3 regions of the Planococcus sp. S3-L1 genome follow, and region 1 is predicted to be linked to each of the others. Evidence: riboswitches for the same ligand, from Rfam matches in the RefSeq annotation. Region 1 holds a riboswitch; each other region holds the start of a gene.
What was found. A riboswitch is a leader RNA that binds a small molecule or an ion and turns the genes downstream of it on or off. The one in region 1 is predicted to bind lysine.

Region 1 (4,397 bases):
CTGGAGAAAACCTTACTAGCAACAAATCAACTAAAAATTACGGTATTGATTGTAGATTTGTCAGGTGTCGTGAGAGTCGACTCAATCGTTGCAGAACAAATTATTAAAATCATTCAGTCGCTAAAGCTTGTAGGTATACGCTCGGTTCTCACGGGAATTCGTCCAGAAATTGCAGCGATGCTTGTTGGTATTGGCGTCGATTTAAAAGACATTGAAATTGGTGGCAGCCTGAAACGTGTCTTACATCAGATGAATGTCACTTAATTAAAAAAACGCTGAAGTTCCTAGACTTCAGCGTTTTTTTTAGTTAGTCAATTTGTCACTGCTTCTGAATGCAGACTGGGTAAAGACTTGTGTAACGTCAGGGTTTCTTCATCAGTCAGTGCAATCATTGGCAACCGAACGCCGCCAGTCGGAACACCTGTCATGTGCAGTGCTGCTTTAACTGGAGATGGATTTGGCGCAGCGAACAATGCTTTCATTGTTGGCAATAACCGTCTATGAATAGTTGCTGCTGTTTTCACATCACCTGTTTTAAAACTCGTAATCATGTCTTGCAGATCGTTGCCGATAATATGTGCAGCAACCGAAACGATGCCCGCACCACCGATAGACAGCATCGGTAAAGTCAGACTGTCATCGCCGCTATAGACAGTAAAAGATTCAGCTGTGTGTTCAATAATTTCTGAAGCAGCATCCAAATCACCGCTCGCTTCTTTAATAGAAACGATATTGTTAATTTGAGACAAGCGGATGACGGTTTCTGGAAGCAAGTTAACGACGCTACGTCCTGGAATGTTATAGAGCATGACAGGTAGATGAGTCGACTCCGCAATGGCTTGGAAATGTTGGAACATGCCTTCTTGTGAAGGTTTATTGTAATAAGGCGTAACTAGCATAATGCCATCTACGCCGACTTTCTCTGCTTGTTGAGTCAAAGAAATCGATGCCCGCGTATTGTTCGAGCCGGTTCCTGCGATGACCGGAATCCGTCCAGCAACAGTGTTGACGGTAAACTGGAACAATTCTACTTTTTCCTCTATCGATAAAGTTGGCGATTCGCCTGTGGTTCCTGCGACGACAAGGCCGTCAGATCCATTAGCAATCAAGTGCTCGATTAAGTTTTGCGTTGCCGGAAAATCAATTTCCTCGTATTGGTCGAATGGTGTTACCATTGCTGTAATTACTTGGCCGAAATTCATACAGAACACACCCTTTTCTAATTTTTTTCGAAGCTTAGAGGTGAGAGGCCCGTCAGGAACAAACAAAAAAGCAGCAACAGGAGGTCCTGTTGCTGCAGTAGAAACAATGTTTACCATTTGCTCCTGTGCATCAGATAGCCCTCCATATAGTTTCCTATATGACAGTCCTGCATTTATTAAATGCAGACCCAGCGCACGGAAATGTGAGATCTCCGCCACTTCGGCAAATCCCCCTTTCGGCAAACGTCAACGGATCTCATCATCCTCGTTTTGCGTACTAATGGTTTTTGCGCCTCTATCCTACTCTTGTAAAAACAAGAGCAAGAAATATTGAATTAGCTGTACTATAACAAATGTTTCTATTAATTGCAAGATGAAGAACGTAAAAAATTATAACCGAGGAGAGATAGAATGAGTGAGCAAGCCTATGACCAACTGCTAGCCATTGCAACAACAGGAAACCAGCAAGGATTTAATGCCTCTTTGCATCATAATCGTTATGAGCCTACACCTTACGATTTACTCGACAAATTGTTTGAGCATTATAGCCTGTCTCCTGAAGATTGTATCGTTGATGTTGGCTGTGGAAAAGGGCGCTTGAATTTTTATGTGCATCATTTTTTTGGTGTAAAAAGTGTAGGCATCGAAATGAATCCGACATTTTACACAGAAGCCCTCGAAAATAAAAAACAGTACGCGAAAAAGCACAAAGGTGCAGAGTTTCACATTAACTTTTGTAATTGCTTAGCTCAGAAATACCCAGTTACAGCAGACGATACCGTATTCTATTTCTTTAACCCTTTTTCAGTGGCGATATTCATCGCATTTGTGAATAAAATTTTAGCTTCAGTCGAAAAATCTCCACGGACGGTAGACATGATTTTGTTTTTTGCCTCTCAAGATTACAGTGATTATCTGGAAGCTAACGGAGTTTTTCAGCTAATAGAAGAAATTCAATTGTCGGATTTCCATAAAGATCCGCGCGAACGATTTTTAATTTATCGATTGTCTAAAATGGATTAGAACTAGTGCTCTAAAGGGTATATTTACAGTAAAACAATTGTGAAACGAGGGACCCCTATGGAATGGAAAGGTAGAAAAGCCAGTAGAAACGTTGAAGATCGGCGAGGGAAAGGTGGAGCGCTAGTAGCAGGAGGCGGCATCGGCGGTATTTTAATTGTGTTATTAGTGGCTTTTTTAGGAGGCGACCCAGGTGTCATTCTTGATCAATTGGGTGGATCCTCAGGAACGACTTCAAACCAGTCTTACGAATCAACTCCACAAGAAGAAGAATTGGCTGAATTTGTGTCAGTCGTTCTAGCGGATACGGAACAAGTTTGGACAGAAGTTTTTAAAGAAGAAGGCATGGAATATGTTGAGCCGACACTCGTTTTGTATAGTGGCAGCGTCGAGTCTGCCTGTGGAACAGCAGGCGCAGCCGTCGGACCCTTTTATTGTCCAGGCGATTACAAACTTTATATTGATTTGAGTTTTTACAATGACCTACAAACCCAATTTCAAGCACCCGGTGATTTTGCCATGGCGTATGTCGTGGCACACGAAGTTGGACACCACGTTCAAAATCTTCTTGGTGTTATGGAAGACGTGCAGCCACTTCGCAGCCAGCTTAGTGAAGAAGAATACAATAAAGTGCAAGTACGCTTGGAGTTGCAAGCGGATTATTTGTCGGGCGTCTGGGCCCACCATGCGCAAGGTATGGGCTATTTAGAAGAAGGTGACCTAGAAGAAGCATTGACAGCCGCAAGTGCGGTAGGGGATGACACCATTCAACAGCGGTCCCGTGGTTACGTTGTACCTGAGAGTTTTACACATGGTAGTTCCGAACAGCGCCAGCGATGGTTTAAAAAAGGCTTTCAAGCCGGTAATTTAAAAGAAGGCGACACGTTTAATGCAACTGATTTGTGATGGCACCTAAAGTGAAAATCACTTTTAGCATGCAAATAAAAGGGTGCAGCATTGATATTTTTGCTGATGTGATTCATTATATAAAATAGACAGTCTTTTCATTTCGCATGGAAAGAAATATAGCTCTGCGAAGGAAGTACAGCATGTTGGATGACAATATCACACGCCTAGAATACAACGGCAAAGAATTAATCCTAATCGGTACGGCACACGTTTCTAAAGCTAGTGCAGAGCAGGTGAAAGCCGTCATTGAAACCGAGCGACCGGATTCGGTATGCATCGAATTAGATGCGCAGCGCTATGAATCGGTAACTCAAGACAGCAAATGGAAAGAAACCGACATTTTCAAAGTGATCAAAGACAAAAAAGCAAGTTTGTTACTCATGAATTTGGCTATTTCCTCTTTTCAAAACCGTCTTGCAGATCAGTTTGGCATCAAACCTGGACAAGAAATGATTCAAGGGATTGCTTCTGCTAAAGAAACTGGCGCAGAATTGGTACTCGCTGACCGTAATATTCAAGTAACGTTTTCGCGCATTTGGGGCAATATCGGTTTTATGGGGAAAGCGCAATTGCTGACTTCCGTATTCTTTAGTATTTTCAGCAAAGAAACAATCTCAGAAGAAGATTTGGAAAAGATGAAGTCACAGGATACCCTCAACGCGGTAATGAATGATTTTACCCAATCTTTCCCTAAACTGAAAGAGCCGCTCATTGACGAACGAGACCAATATTTGGCGCAAAAAATTAAAGAAGCTCCTGGTCAAAAAATTGTCGCGGTTCTTGGTGCAGCACATGTTCCAGGAATCATTAAAGAAGTCCACAACGAACACGATTTGGAAGAACTATCAAAAGTTCCAGCCAAATCAAAGTGGCCGAAAGTTATCGGTTGGGCAATTCCGTTAGCATTGGTCGCTATGATTGCCATCACGTTTATGAATAACCCTGCAGCTGGTCTCGACCAAACGATTAGCTGGATCCTTTGGACCGCATGTCTTGGGGCAATAGGTGCTGCTGTAGCTTTCGGTCATCCATTAGCAATCCTCACTGCTTTTGTCGGGGGTCCGATCGGTGCACTACATCCATTGTTAGCGGCAGGCTGGTTTTCAGGACTTGCACAAGCCTATGTTCGTCGCCCGAACGTTGGGGATTTCCAAACCTTATCGAAGGACGTTTTTACGCTTAAAGGCTTTTGGGACAATAAAGTTACGCGTGTTCTACTAGTTGTGGTGTTAACAAATTTGGGTACAGCAGCAGGCAATGTAATCG
Region 2 (4,397 bases), on a different contig from region 1:
AGAATGCCATCATCCAAGGGTTGTCTAAGATGTTTGCCATCATGTTAAAGTCAGCTTCAGCAGCTGCTCCGATTGCAACTTGGAATCTTGTTTCAAAGATGTGCCAAGCGATAAAGACTACTAGGAAGACTCCAGTATAGCGCTGTGCAACAAACAACATATTGCGCATATAGCTATAATGCCCAGGATTGTTCTTCGCAGTAAACGCTATGTATAGGCCGTAGAACGCATGATACAAAATCGGCAGGTAAATGACAAAGATCTCCAGGAAAATGACGAATGGAAGATGTGCCAAAAAGTAAGATGCCTTGTTGAATGCCTCTTCCCCCTGTGTAGCAAAATGGTTGACAATTAGGTGCTGCGTTAAGAATATACCGATAGGAATAATTCCCAACAATGAGTGCAGCCTACGCATAAAAAATTCACGATTGTTATCCAAAATTTTACCCCCCTCAAAACATTAATTGGTAGCGTTCAAGATAGACGATTCGTATGACTATACCTGAAGCCACGCACCATCATGATACAATAATATGACATATTTATTGTACTCCCCCCCTCAAGGAGCGTCAAGGCAACATAACTCCTTTAAACCGATAGCGCTTATGGATTTCGCAGGCGATTACCTTCTATCTAGAGGAAATGTATCGAAATAGAATCGATTTAACAGCATTCCCCCAAAAAAGCGATTCTCTAATTGAGAATCGCTCTTTCCAACTATTCTAGTACAAACCACTGTGTAGACATCATTACTATATCAGCATTGAGAATTTGAACATTTTGTGAATTTTTTTACTAGCTTTTATTACATTAGGAATTCATTATTTATGAGTGGACTTCTACCGCAGCCAATCCGTACGCTGCATGTAAAGCATTCGCTGATTTGTTCATATCTACTTCTGGCACAACGACTGAAATTTTTATTTCAGAGGTACTAACCATCTTCACCGGAACTTCTTCGCTTCTTAAAATATCGAACATCCGAGCTGCGACTCCAGGATTCGATACCATGCCTGAACCTACTATCGACACTTTCGATAAGCCGACTTCTACATTTAGTGTCAGAAAACCAATGGCATCTTGTGCTTCCGTTAAAACTCGGCGTGTTTCTTCAAGGCTTTCCTGGCTAATAGAAAAAGAGACAGACGGTGGAAATTCATCACTGATGCTTTGAACAATAATATCTACATCAATGTGATTTTCAGCAAGCTTTGTAAAAATAGTAGCAAGAGATCCGTTGAATGGCTTTTTGTAACTCACAGTTACGCGCGCTATTCCTGGTTCGAATGCCACACCTCTAACGATTAAATTTTTCTCCACAGTGATCACCTCTTGTATGATTGTGCCAGGCTCGTCTGAATAACTTGCTCTGACAGATAATGGTACCTTATTGTTTTTTGCGAATTCGACCGCTCTCGGATGTAGTACGCCCGCTCCGAGATTAGCAAGTTCCAACATTTCATCATAAGAAATTTGGTGTAACTTGCGTGCACCTGTTACATACCGTGGATCTGACGTATAGACACCGTTAACATCTGTATAAATCTCACATTTTTCCGCTTTTAGTGCTGCAGCAAGCGCAACGGCAGTCGTATCCGATCCACCGCGACCAAGGGTTGTAATATTACCAATTGTATCCACTCCTTGAAAACCGGCAACCACACAAAGATAACCATTTTCCAACACACGTTCAAGACGTTCTGTATTTATTTTAATGATGCGTGCATTACGTGGTACGGATTCTGTTTCAATTCCTGCCTGCCATCCAGTAAAAGATAAAGCTTCATGACCCAGTTTCTTGAAAGCCATCGCCAATAACGAAATCGTAATTTGCTCACCTGTTGCCAGTAACATATCCATTTCTCGCTTTGGCGGTTCCGCTGATATTTCTCCCGCTAATCCGAGCAACGTATCAGTTGTCTTACCCATCGCCGAAACAACAATGACTACGCGTTTGCCTGCTTGTTTTTCACGAATAGCTCGTTTGGCAACTCCGATAATTTTTTCTGGAGTCGCGACAGAAGTTCCTCCAAATTTCATGACGATCGTTTTCATTCCATCCACTCCCACATTTAGTATGTGGCCCTCAAAATGACTAGCGATCATGCCACTAGACACAAAAAAAGGTAGCTCCCCGCAACCGCGGGAAACTACCTCTTATCATGTACGAAAAAAACGTCCATGTGAGATAGCCCTCCAGAGATTGACTCTGACAGCTCAGCACTTGTTAAATGCAGAACCAGCATGCGTAATAGCAGTCATACGCACACTTCGGCGACCGTCCCTTTCACCATCCTTCGTAGATTCTGCAAATCTCCAGATGCTTACTATTGACGTTCGCGCCTCTATCATCACTTTTCCAAGTGATTTACTTATTCTTCTACGATACCATGTTACGACTCGCTTGGCAATGTGCCTTGTTTAAAATGCTGTTCAATAGAGATTGCTAGCGCTTCTGGCATTCCTGCCTGTTGGATTTGTTCTACTGATGCTTCTTTGATTTTTTTAACAGAACCAAAATGTTTCAGTAGCTGTTGCTTACGTTTGGGGCCAACCCCTTCAAGCCCATCAAGTGCTGATTGAATTGAATTTTTTCCACGTAACTGACGGTGAAACGTAATAACAAAACGGTGGACTTCGTCTTGAATCCGTTGAAGCAAGTAAAAAGCTTCACTCGTCCGTTTTAGTGGCACAATTTCAGCAGGTGAACCATACAGCAATTGAGAAGTTTGGTGCTTAGCGTCTTTTGCTAGACCCGCAATTGGGATAGATAAACCGAGTTCATCTTCTAAAATTTCACGTGCCGACTCCATTTGTCCTTTTCCTCCATCAATAACAACCAGGTCAGGTAAAGGTAAACCGTCCTTCAATACACGTGAATAACGTCGACGGATAACTTCTCGCATCGCCGCGTAATCATCCGGCTTTGACGCATTCCGAGTCTTGTATTTGCGGTAGTCTTTTTTAGAAGGCTTGCCATCAATAAACGTAATCATTGCAGATACTGCATCAGCGCCTTGAATATGCGAGTTATCAAAAGCTTCGATGCGAAGAGGCACTTCAATATTCATCGCCTCACCCAAATCTGTACACGCGCCAATGGTTCGTTCTTCTTGTCGCTCTAACAATTGGAATTTTTCTTTAATGGCCACTTCCGCATTTTTCTTAGCAAGTGCCACCAGCTCTTTTTTCTTGCCTCGTTGTGGAACGAGTACACGAACGCCTAGCCATTCTTTTAACATGTCGGGATCATCCGCTTCAGGAATTAAAATTTCACTCGGTTTCACATGGTTGGCTTTTTCATAAAATTGCCCGAGATACGTTAAAAATTCCTCTTCCGGATCACGGTACAAGGGGAAAAGCGATACGTCTCGTTCAATTAGTTTGCCTTGTCGCACAAAAAAGACTTGCACACACATCCAGCCTTTATCAACAGCATACGCAAAAACATCGCGATTGGTAAAATCATTCATCGCCATTTTTTGTTTTTCCATCACCGTTTCAATCATATTAATTTGATCACGGTATTCTTTTGCGCGTTCAAATTCCAGATTTTCTGCCGCTTCCGACATTTTTGCGACCAATTGCACTTTAACTTCACGGAATCCACCGTTTAAAAACTTTGTAATGCCATCAATCATCTCTTGATAGGTTTCTTTTTCAACCGGTTTAACACACGGTGCTAAACATTGACCTAAATGATAATACAGACATACTCGGTCAGGCATGGTATGACATTTCCGCAACGGGTACAAGCGGTCCAGTAGTTTTTTTGTTTCTGCTGCTGCGTAGGCGTTAGGATAAGGTCCAAAATATTTCCCTTTATCTTTTTTTACTTGTCTTGTCGTGATCAGCTTTGGATGACGCTCTCCCGTAATTTTTAAGTACGGATAGCTTTTATCATCTTTTAGCATAATGTTATACTTCGGATCGTATTTTTTAATCAAGTTCAATTCGAGAATTAATGCTTCTTTATCAGAAGACGTAATAATATACTCAAAATCCTCTATTTCATTCACCAAACGTTGTGTTTTGGTATCATGACTTCCCGTAAAATAAGAACGCACACGATTTTTGAGAACTTTTGCCTTTCCTACATAAATTACCGTATTCTGGCGATCTTTCATCAAATAACAGCCTGGTTGATCAGGCAATATTGCCAATTTGTGTCGAATCAATTCGTTTGCCATTTTATCACCCTATTAAAAAACCGGGTACCATCACTGGACCCGGTTAAGAATTATGCGTGTTTTTCAACCAATTCAGCTAATGCTTCTTTTGGTCGGAAACCAACTACTTTATCAACTGTTTCGCCGTCTTTCATCAATAACAAAGTTGGAATTGACATGATGCCATAGTTTCCAGCTGTTTCTTGGTTTTGATCCACATCAACTTTT
Region 3 (4,397 bases), on a different contig from region 1:
CACATTAGCTGTTTCGTTCTTTTTCATTTGCATAACGTATAAGATAATGGACGTTAATGCGCCTAGCACACCACCTGTTAATAAGGAAGCTGGCACATCCGTATTTTCAAAAATCAACCAAATATCAAATACTTGATCTGCGTTCTGATAGCCCGTCCAAATCATTGCTCCTACTGTACCAACGATCAACAATAAAATTGGTAGTAATAAATCTCTCACATGTCCATGTGAATGAGTTGGAAAATCTTCTTTCATTTCACCTGGAATGGTTTTGTTAGGATCAAAAAGTTGACCTTCCGTAATCGCAAGCACTTCATGTTTTTTCATTTCACCAAAATCAACATCACGAATAGCAACAAAAAAGACAATAGCTAGAGAAGCGACTACATAAAAGTTCATCGGTGCCATCCATAAGAAAGCTTCTAATGCGGAATATTCAACAAAAGTTTGTCCTGCTAAAATCGTCGCAATAATCCCAATAATTGCAGCTCCCCAACTTGATACGGGAGAAACGACACAAACAGGCGCAGCAGTCGAATCGATAAAGTATGCGAGCTTAGCGCGTGACACTTTGTAACGATCAGTAATTGGACGTGCAACTTGTCCTACAGCTAAAGCATTGAAATAGTCATCGATGAAGATCACAATTCCAAGAACTACTGTCAGAACCTTCGCCCCTCTTCGCGACTTGATACGTGTGGAAGCCCATTCAGCGAAAGCATGACTGCCTCCTGATAAACTAACGAATGCTGTAATAATGCCAAGCAACAACAAGAAAAGAATGATAAAGACGTTATAAGCATTGAAACCTTCATTCCAAAAAATAATCGTAAATGATGTTACAAGCTCTTGTAAGGCATCAAGTGGTGCAAACCATGTCAATATTACAGCTGCTGCTACAATACCGGTACCTAGCGACAATAGCACACGACGCGTTAAAAGTACCATAACGATTGCAATAATCGGCGGCAAAATCGAAAAAATTGTATTCTCCATAAAAACTCCTCCTAATTTTTGATGGGTGAAAAATGAGATAAAAAAAGCCGACCTCTCCAATTGGATAAAGTCAGCCTTCTACAATTCGTCTGTGCATTAGAACATCAAACAACCCTGTAGCTCCCCATTTAAGCTGTTGCTCAAATGACAGTGACATTCTTATTTAGAATGACCCCAATCCATCTTCTTAGACCTAGAAAATCGATTTCGGCAAAACTTCCTTTCAGATGCGTTCAACGCGGTCAAACTCGCGCATCTTACTGATCAGTCCTGCAGCCTCTACCCACCAATATATATTTCTTTATTAGCATAGCCCAAAATCACCATAAAATCAACTGCGTTTATATTCCGAATAGGCCTTCTACTTCAAGGCTTTGCTATGAAAATACTCGCTAAACACATCACGCAGAAACTCTGGCATAAAATATGTCTTAGCCGCTCTTTTTAAGCTTGGGAAAAAGTAGCCAAACGTTAACATGTCTAACGTAACCAACCGGTAAGTTTGATCGTGCACTGCTAGTTGCCCATTGATATAAAACCGGTGATTCATAATTTCCATATTCAAATGAATCATCTTGCCAAATACCGCGCCGCGGAATCCCATTCCTTTTAACTCGAGCTGTGGCCATTCTGAGTTCAAAGACTGCAAATAAATCTCCTTTAACTCTGCTCCGCTTAGCTCGACAAGACAAGGGTTGATTGGATGAGGCAACATTTGATGAAAGTTGTAGCGAGTCATCGCACCTTTTGCCATATCTTCCATAAATATTCCGGCATTAAATAACGCACAATCGGCTTCTGTAAATTCAATCAGCGCTTGTCCAAACAAAGTTGCCAGCTCTGAATCTTTAAACCACTTTGCTTTTAGCGTCTTGTCGCTATGAAAAACTAACTCGTTCATTTGTATTTTTCCCTGCTCGATTAGCAGTTCATCAAATCCTTCTTGTTCTTCGCGTAACCGAGACACTTCAACGAGTTGCGCAGTGGTTTTTTCAAATGCTTCTGCTACAGCAATATGACCAACGTAAAAACCGAATTTTCCTGCAGCACCTAGCAAAGTGTTCCCTTGCCATTTGCCTTCATGAAAAACATGATGCGTATGTGCCCCCAAAATAATATTGATTTGTGGACAAAGATCCACCAATAACTCGTCTTCTTTAATGCCAAGATGTGATAAGCAAATAATTAAATCCGTGTGTTCTTCAATTTCTTTTACTGCTTGAATAATAGATTCTTTGGCATCTGTAAGTCGCCAACCCAGTTTATGATAAAAAGGTGTAAACTCTGCGGTTGCACCTACTAATCCAATCCGTGTTCCGTTTGTTGTACGGATAATATGATAGGGCTTAGCCCATTGAGGTCGATTGCCACGCAAATCAAATAAATTTGACACCACCACTTTAAAATCGGCTTGAACATACAAATCAGCAAGCTCTTCTTTTGACAGTGTAATGCCTTCGTTATTGCCAATCGTCACAGCATCGTATTGCGCTTCGTTTAGCAATTGCACATTGCCTTTGCCTGCTGTGCCTTCTGTATAAGGATGCGAACGATCAACATGGTCACCAATATCTAAAATAAGACAGACGTCGCCTTCTTCTTCGTGCCATCTTTTTCGTTCAGCTAAAAACGATTTAATCTGTGGCCAATTTGTAAAATGGCTATGCAAATCATTCGTATGATAAATATGAATAGTTTCACTCATGAAAACACCTCTTTAAGAACTAAATATTCCTTCGTAAATCGATCGCAACCCGAGAATCAAAAGGACAATACGCAAAATGGTCACCAGCATTTCCGAATTCAGGCGCTTGTTTAACTTCGCACCTATTTTCGCACCCATGTATGCACCTGGAACAACGGCTAGCGTATAAATCCATGGCACGTTTCCTAATGAGATATGGGTAACGGAGTTGACAAGTGCTGATAAAAACACCATAAACATAGACGTCCCAATGGCTACATGTGGTGGGAATAAGAACAATAAAATCATCGCAGGCACGATAATTGAGCCACCACCGATACCGAACAACCCTGAAGCCACTCCAACAAAAAAAGTTAATAACAAGGCAAACCAAATTGGATAGCCATAAATATATTCTTTATTTTGATTGTCTATAAACGTTGTTTTACGACCGTTGTCCACGAACCAGCGAACCGATTTGAGCCGGTCGCGCAACAGTAAAAGCAACGATAGAAAAACGAGAAGAATTCCGAAATACAGATTGAATGACGGCAAATCCAAGTTTTTATTAACAAAAGCACCAATGATTGTACCGGGTGCACTTCCTGCAAAGAAAATAAGTCCGCTTTTATAATCGACTGTTCGAACTTTCATATAAGCTAAAGTTGAAGACAAGCCTGTGAAAATCATCATGATGACTGATAAGCCAACAATTTTCTGAGGCGAAAGGTCCGGAAAAAATGCAAAACTGGTGCCTAGAAAAAGTAAAGCTGGAACCAGTATAACGCCACCACCAAGCCCTATCAATGCACCCACTATGCCAGAAGCCACTCCGACAAGTGCCATAACGATGAAAACCATTAAAATCCTCCTTCAAATAAATCCATTTGCTTTGGTGAAAGTCCGTCAAATGATAAATCATTCATATTCTGGAACTCTTTAGCGTCACCTGCTGCATGGCCTCCTGAGTTATTATTAAAAATCACGTAGATCGTTTCTGCTGTTTGCGCCAATAGATTTACAGCACGACTGATCTCGCCCAGTTCTTCTTTATTATAATCATAGAGATAACGAACTTCCCGCCAGTTTTGTCCATGCCCTGGATTTAGCCAGCCATGAACATTGCGACCGTGAATACGAAGTAGCACTTTGTCTGTTCTTGAAGAAATTGGAACCAGTGGAATTGAGCCATCTCCTGCCTGCGGTTCGTCACACACTGTGTGAATCAACTGATTATCCCGTAAGAAGTCCACGGTTTTTTCACTCATCCCATTGGCATACCAGGATTGATGACGAAATTCGATTGCCAGATCAAATTCTTTTAAACGCCCGGTAATCTCTCGAAGTTGATCGACATTGTCTTTTTGGCAATCAAACCACGGCGGAAACTGAAGCAGTACCATTGCCAGTTTCCCAGCTTCTTTTAATGGGCGAATGGATTTTCTAAACGCTTCAAACATGTCATCGCGTGAGTCAAATGGATTTTCTCCACGCAGATGTCCTGTCATTCCTTGATAAGCTTTTACTACAAACTGAAACGACTCTGGCGTTTCTTCCATCCACTTTCGAATATTTTTTTCCGGCTGAACTGCATAAAAGGAGGAATCCAATTCTACAATTGGAAAATGAGCACTGTAATCGATCAATTTATCTGTTTTCTTTGAGCCAGGGCTATAGACATCTGGATGATCTCCCCACCCCGTCAAACCTACATAAA

Region 2: another riboswitch for lysine. It lies ahead of QMF37_RS04585 (aspartate kinase); the one in region 1 lies ahead of dapA (4-hydroxy-tetrahydrodipicolinate synthase).
Region 3: another riboswitch for lysine. It lies ahead of QMF37_RS10230 (Na+/H+ antiporter NhaC family protein); the one in region 1 lies ahead of dapA (4-hydroxy-tetrahydrodipicolinate synthase).

Annotation. Positions count from the first base shown of each region.
Region 1 covers NZ_JASISN010000001.1:10,708-15,104, forward strand. The annotation lists gene QMF37_RS00070 (STAS domain-containing protein) at 1-264, shown strand, start outside; gene dapA (4-hydroxy-tetrahydrodipicolinate synthase) at 312-1,202, opposite strand; lysine riboswitch at 1,330-1,508, opposite strand; gene QMF37_RS00080 (class I SAM-dependent methyltransferase) at 1,614-2,225, shown strand; gene ypfJ (KPN_02809 family neutral zinc metallopeptidase) at 2,283-3,128, shown strand; gene QMF37_RS00090 (TraB/GumN family protein) at 3,272-4,397, shown strand, end outside.
Region 2 covers NZ_JASISN010000003.1:122,527-126,923, reverse strand. The annotation lists gene QMF37_RS04590 (succinate dehydrogenase cytochrome b558 subunit) at 1-439, opposite strand, end outside; gene QMF37_RS04585 (aspartate kinase) at 826-2,055, opposite strand; lysine riboswitch at 2,182-2,356, opposite strand; gene uvrC (excinuclease ABC subunit UvrC) at 2,394-4,190, opposite strand; gene trxA (thioredoxin) at 4,241-4,397, opposite strand, start outside.
Region 3 covers NZ_JASISN010000009.1:36,421-40,817, forward strand. The annotation lists gene QMF37_RS10230 (Na+/H+ antiporter NhaC family protein) at 1-996, opposite strand, end outside; lysine riboswitch at 1,106-1,286, opposite strand; gene QMF37_RS10235 (bifunctional metallophosphatase/5'-nucleotidase) at 1,358-2,701, opposite strand; gene QMF37_RS10240 (sulfite exporter TauE/SafE family protein) at 2,714-3,541, opposite strand; gene QMF37_RS10245 (DUF72 domain-containing protein) at 3,541-4,397, opposite strand, start outside.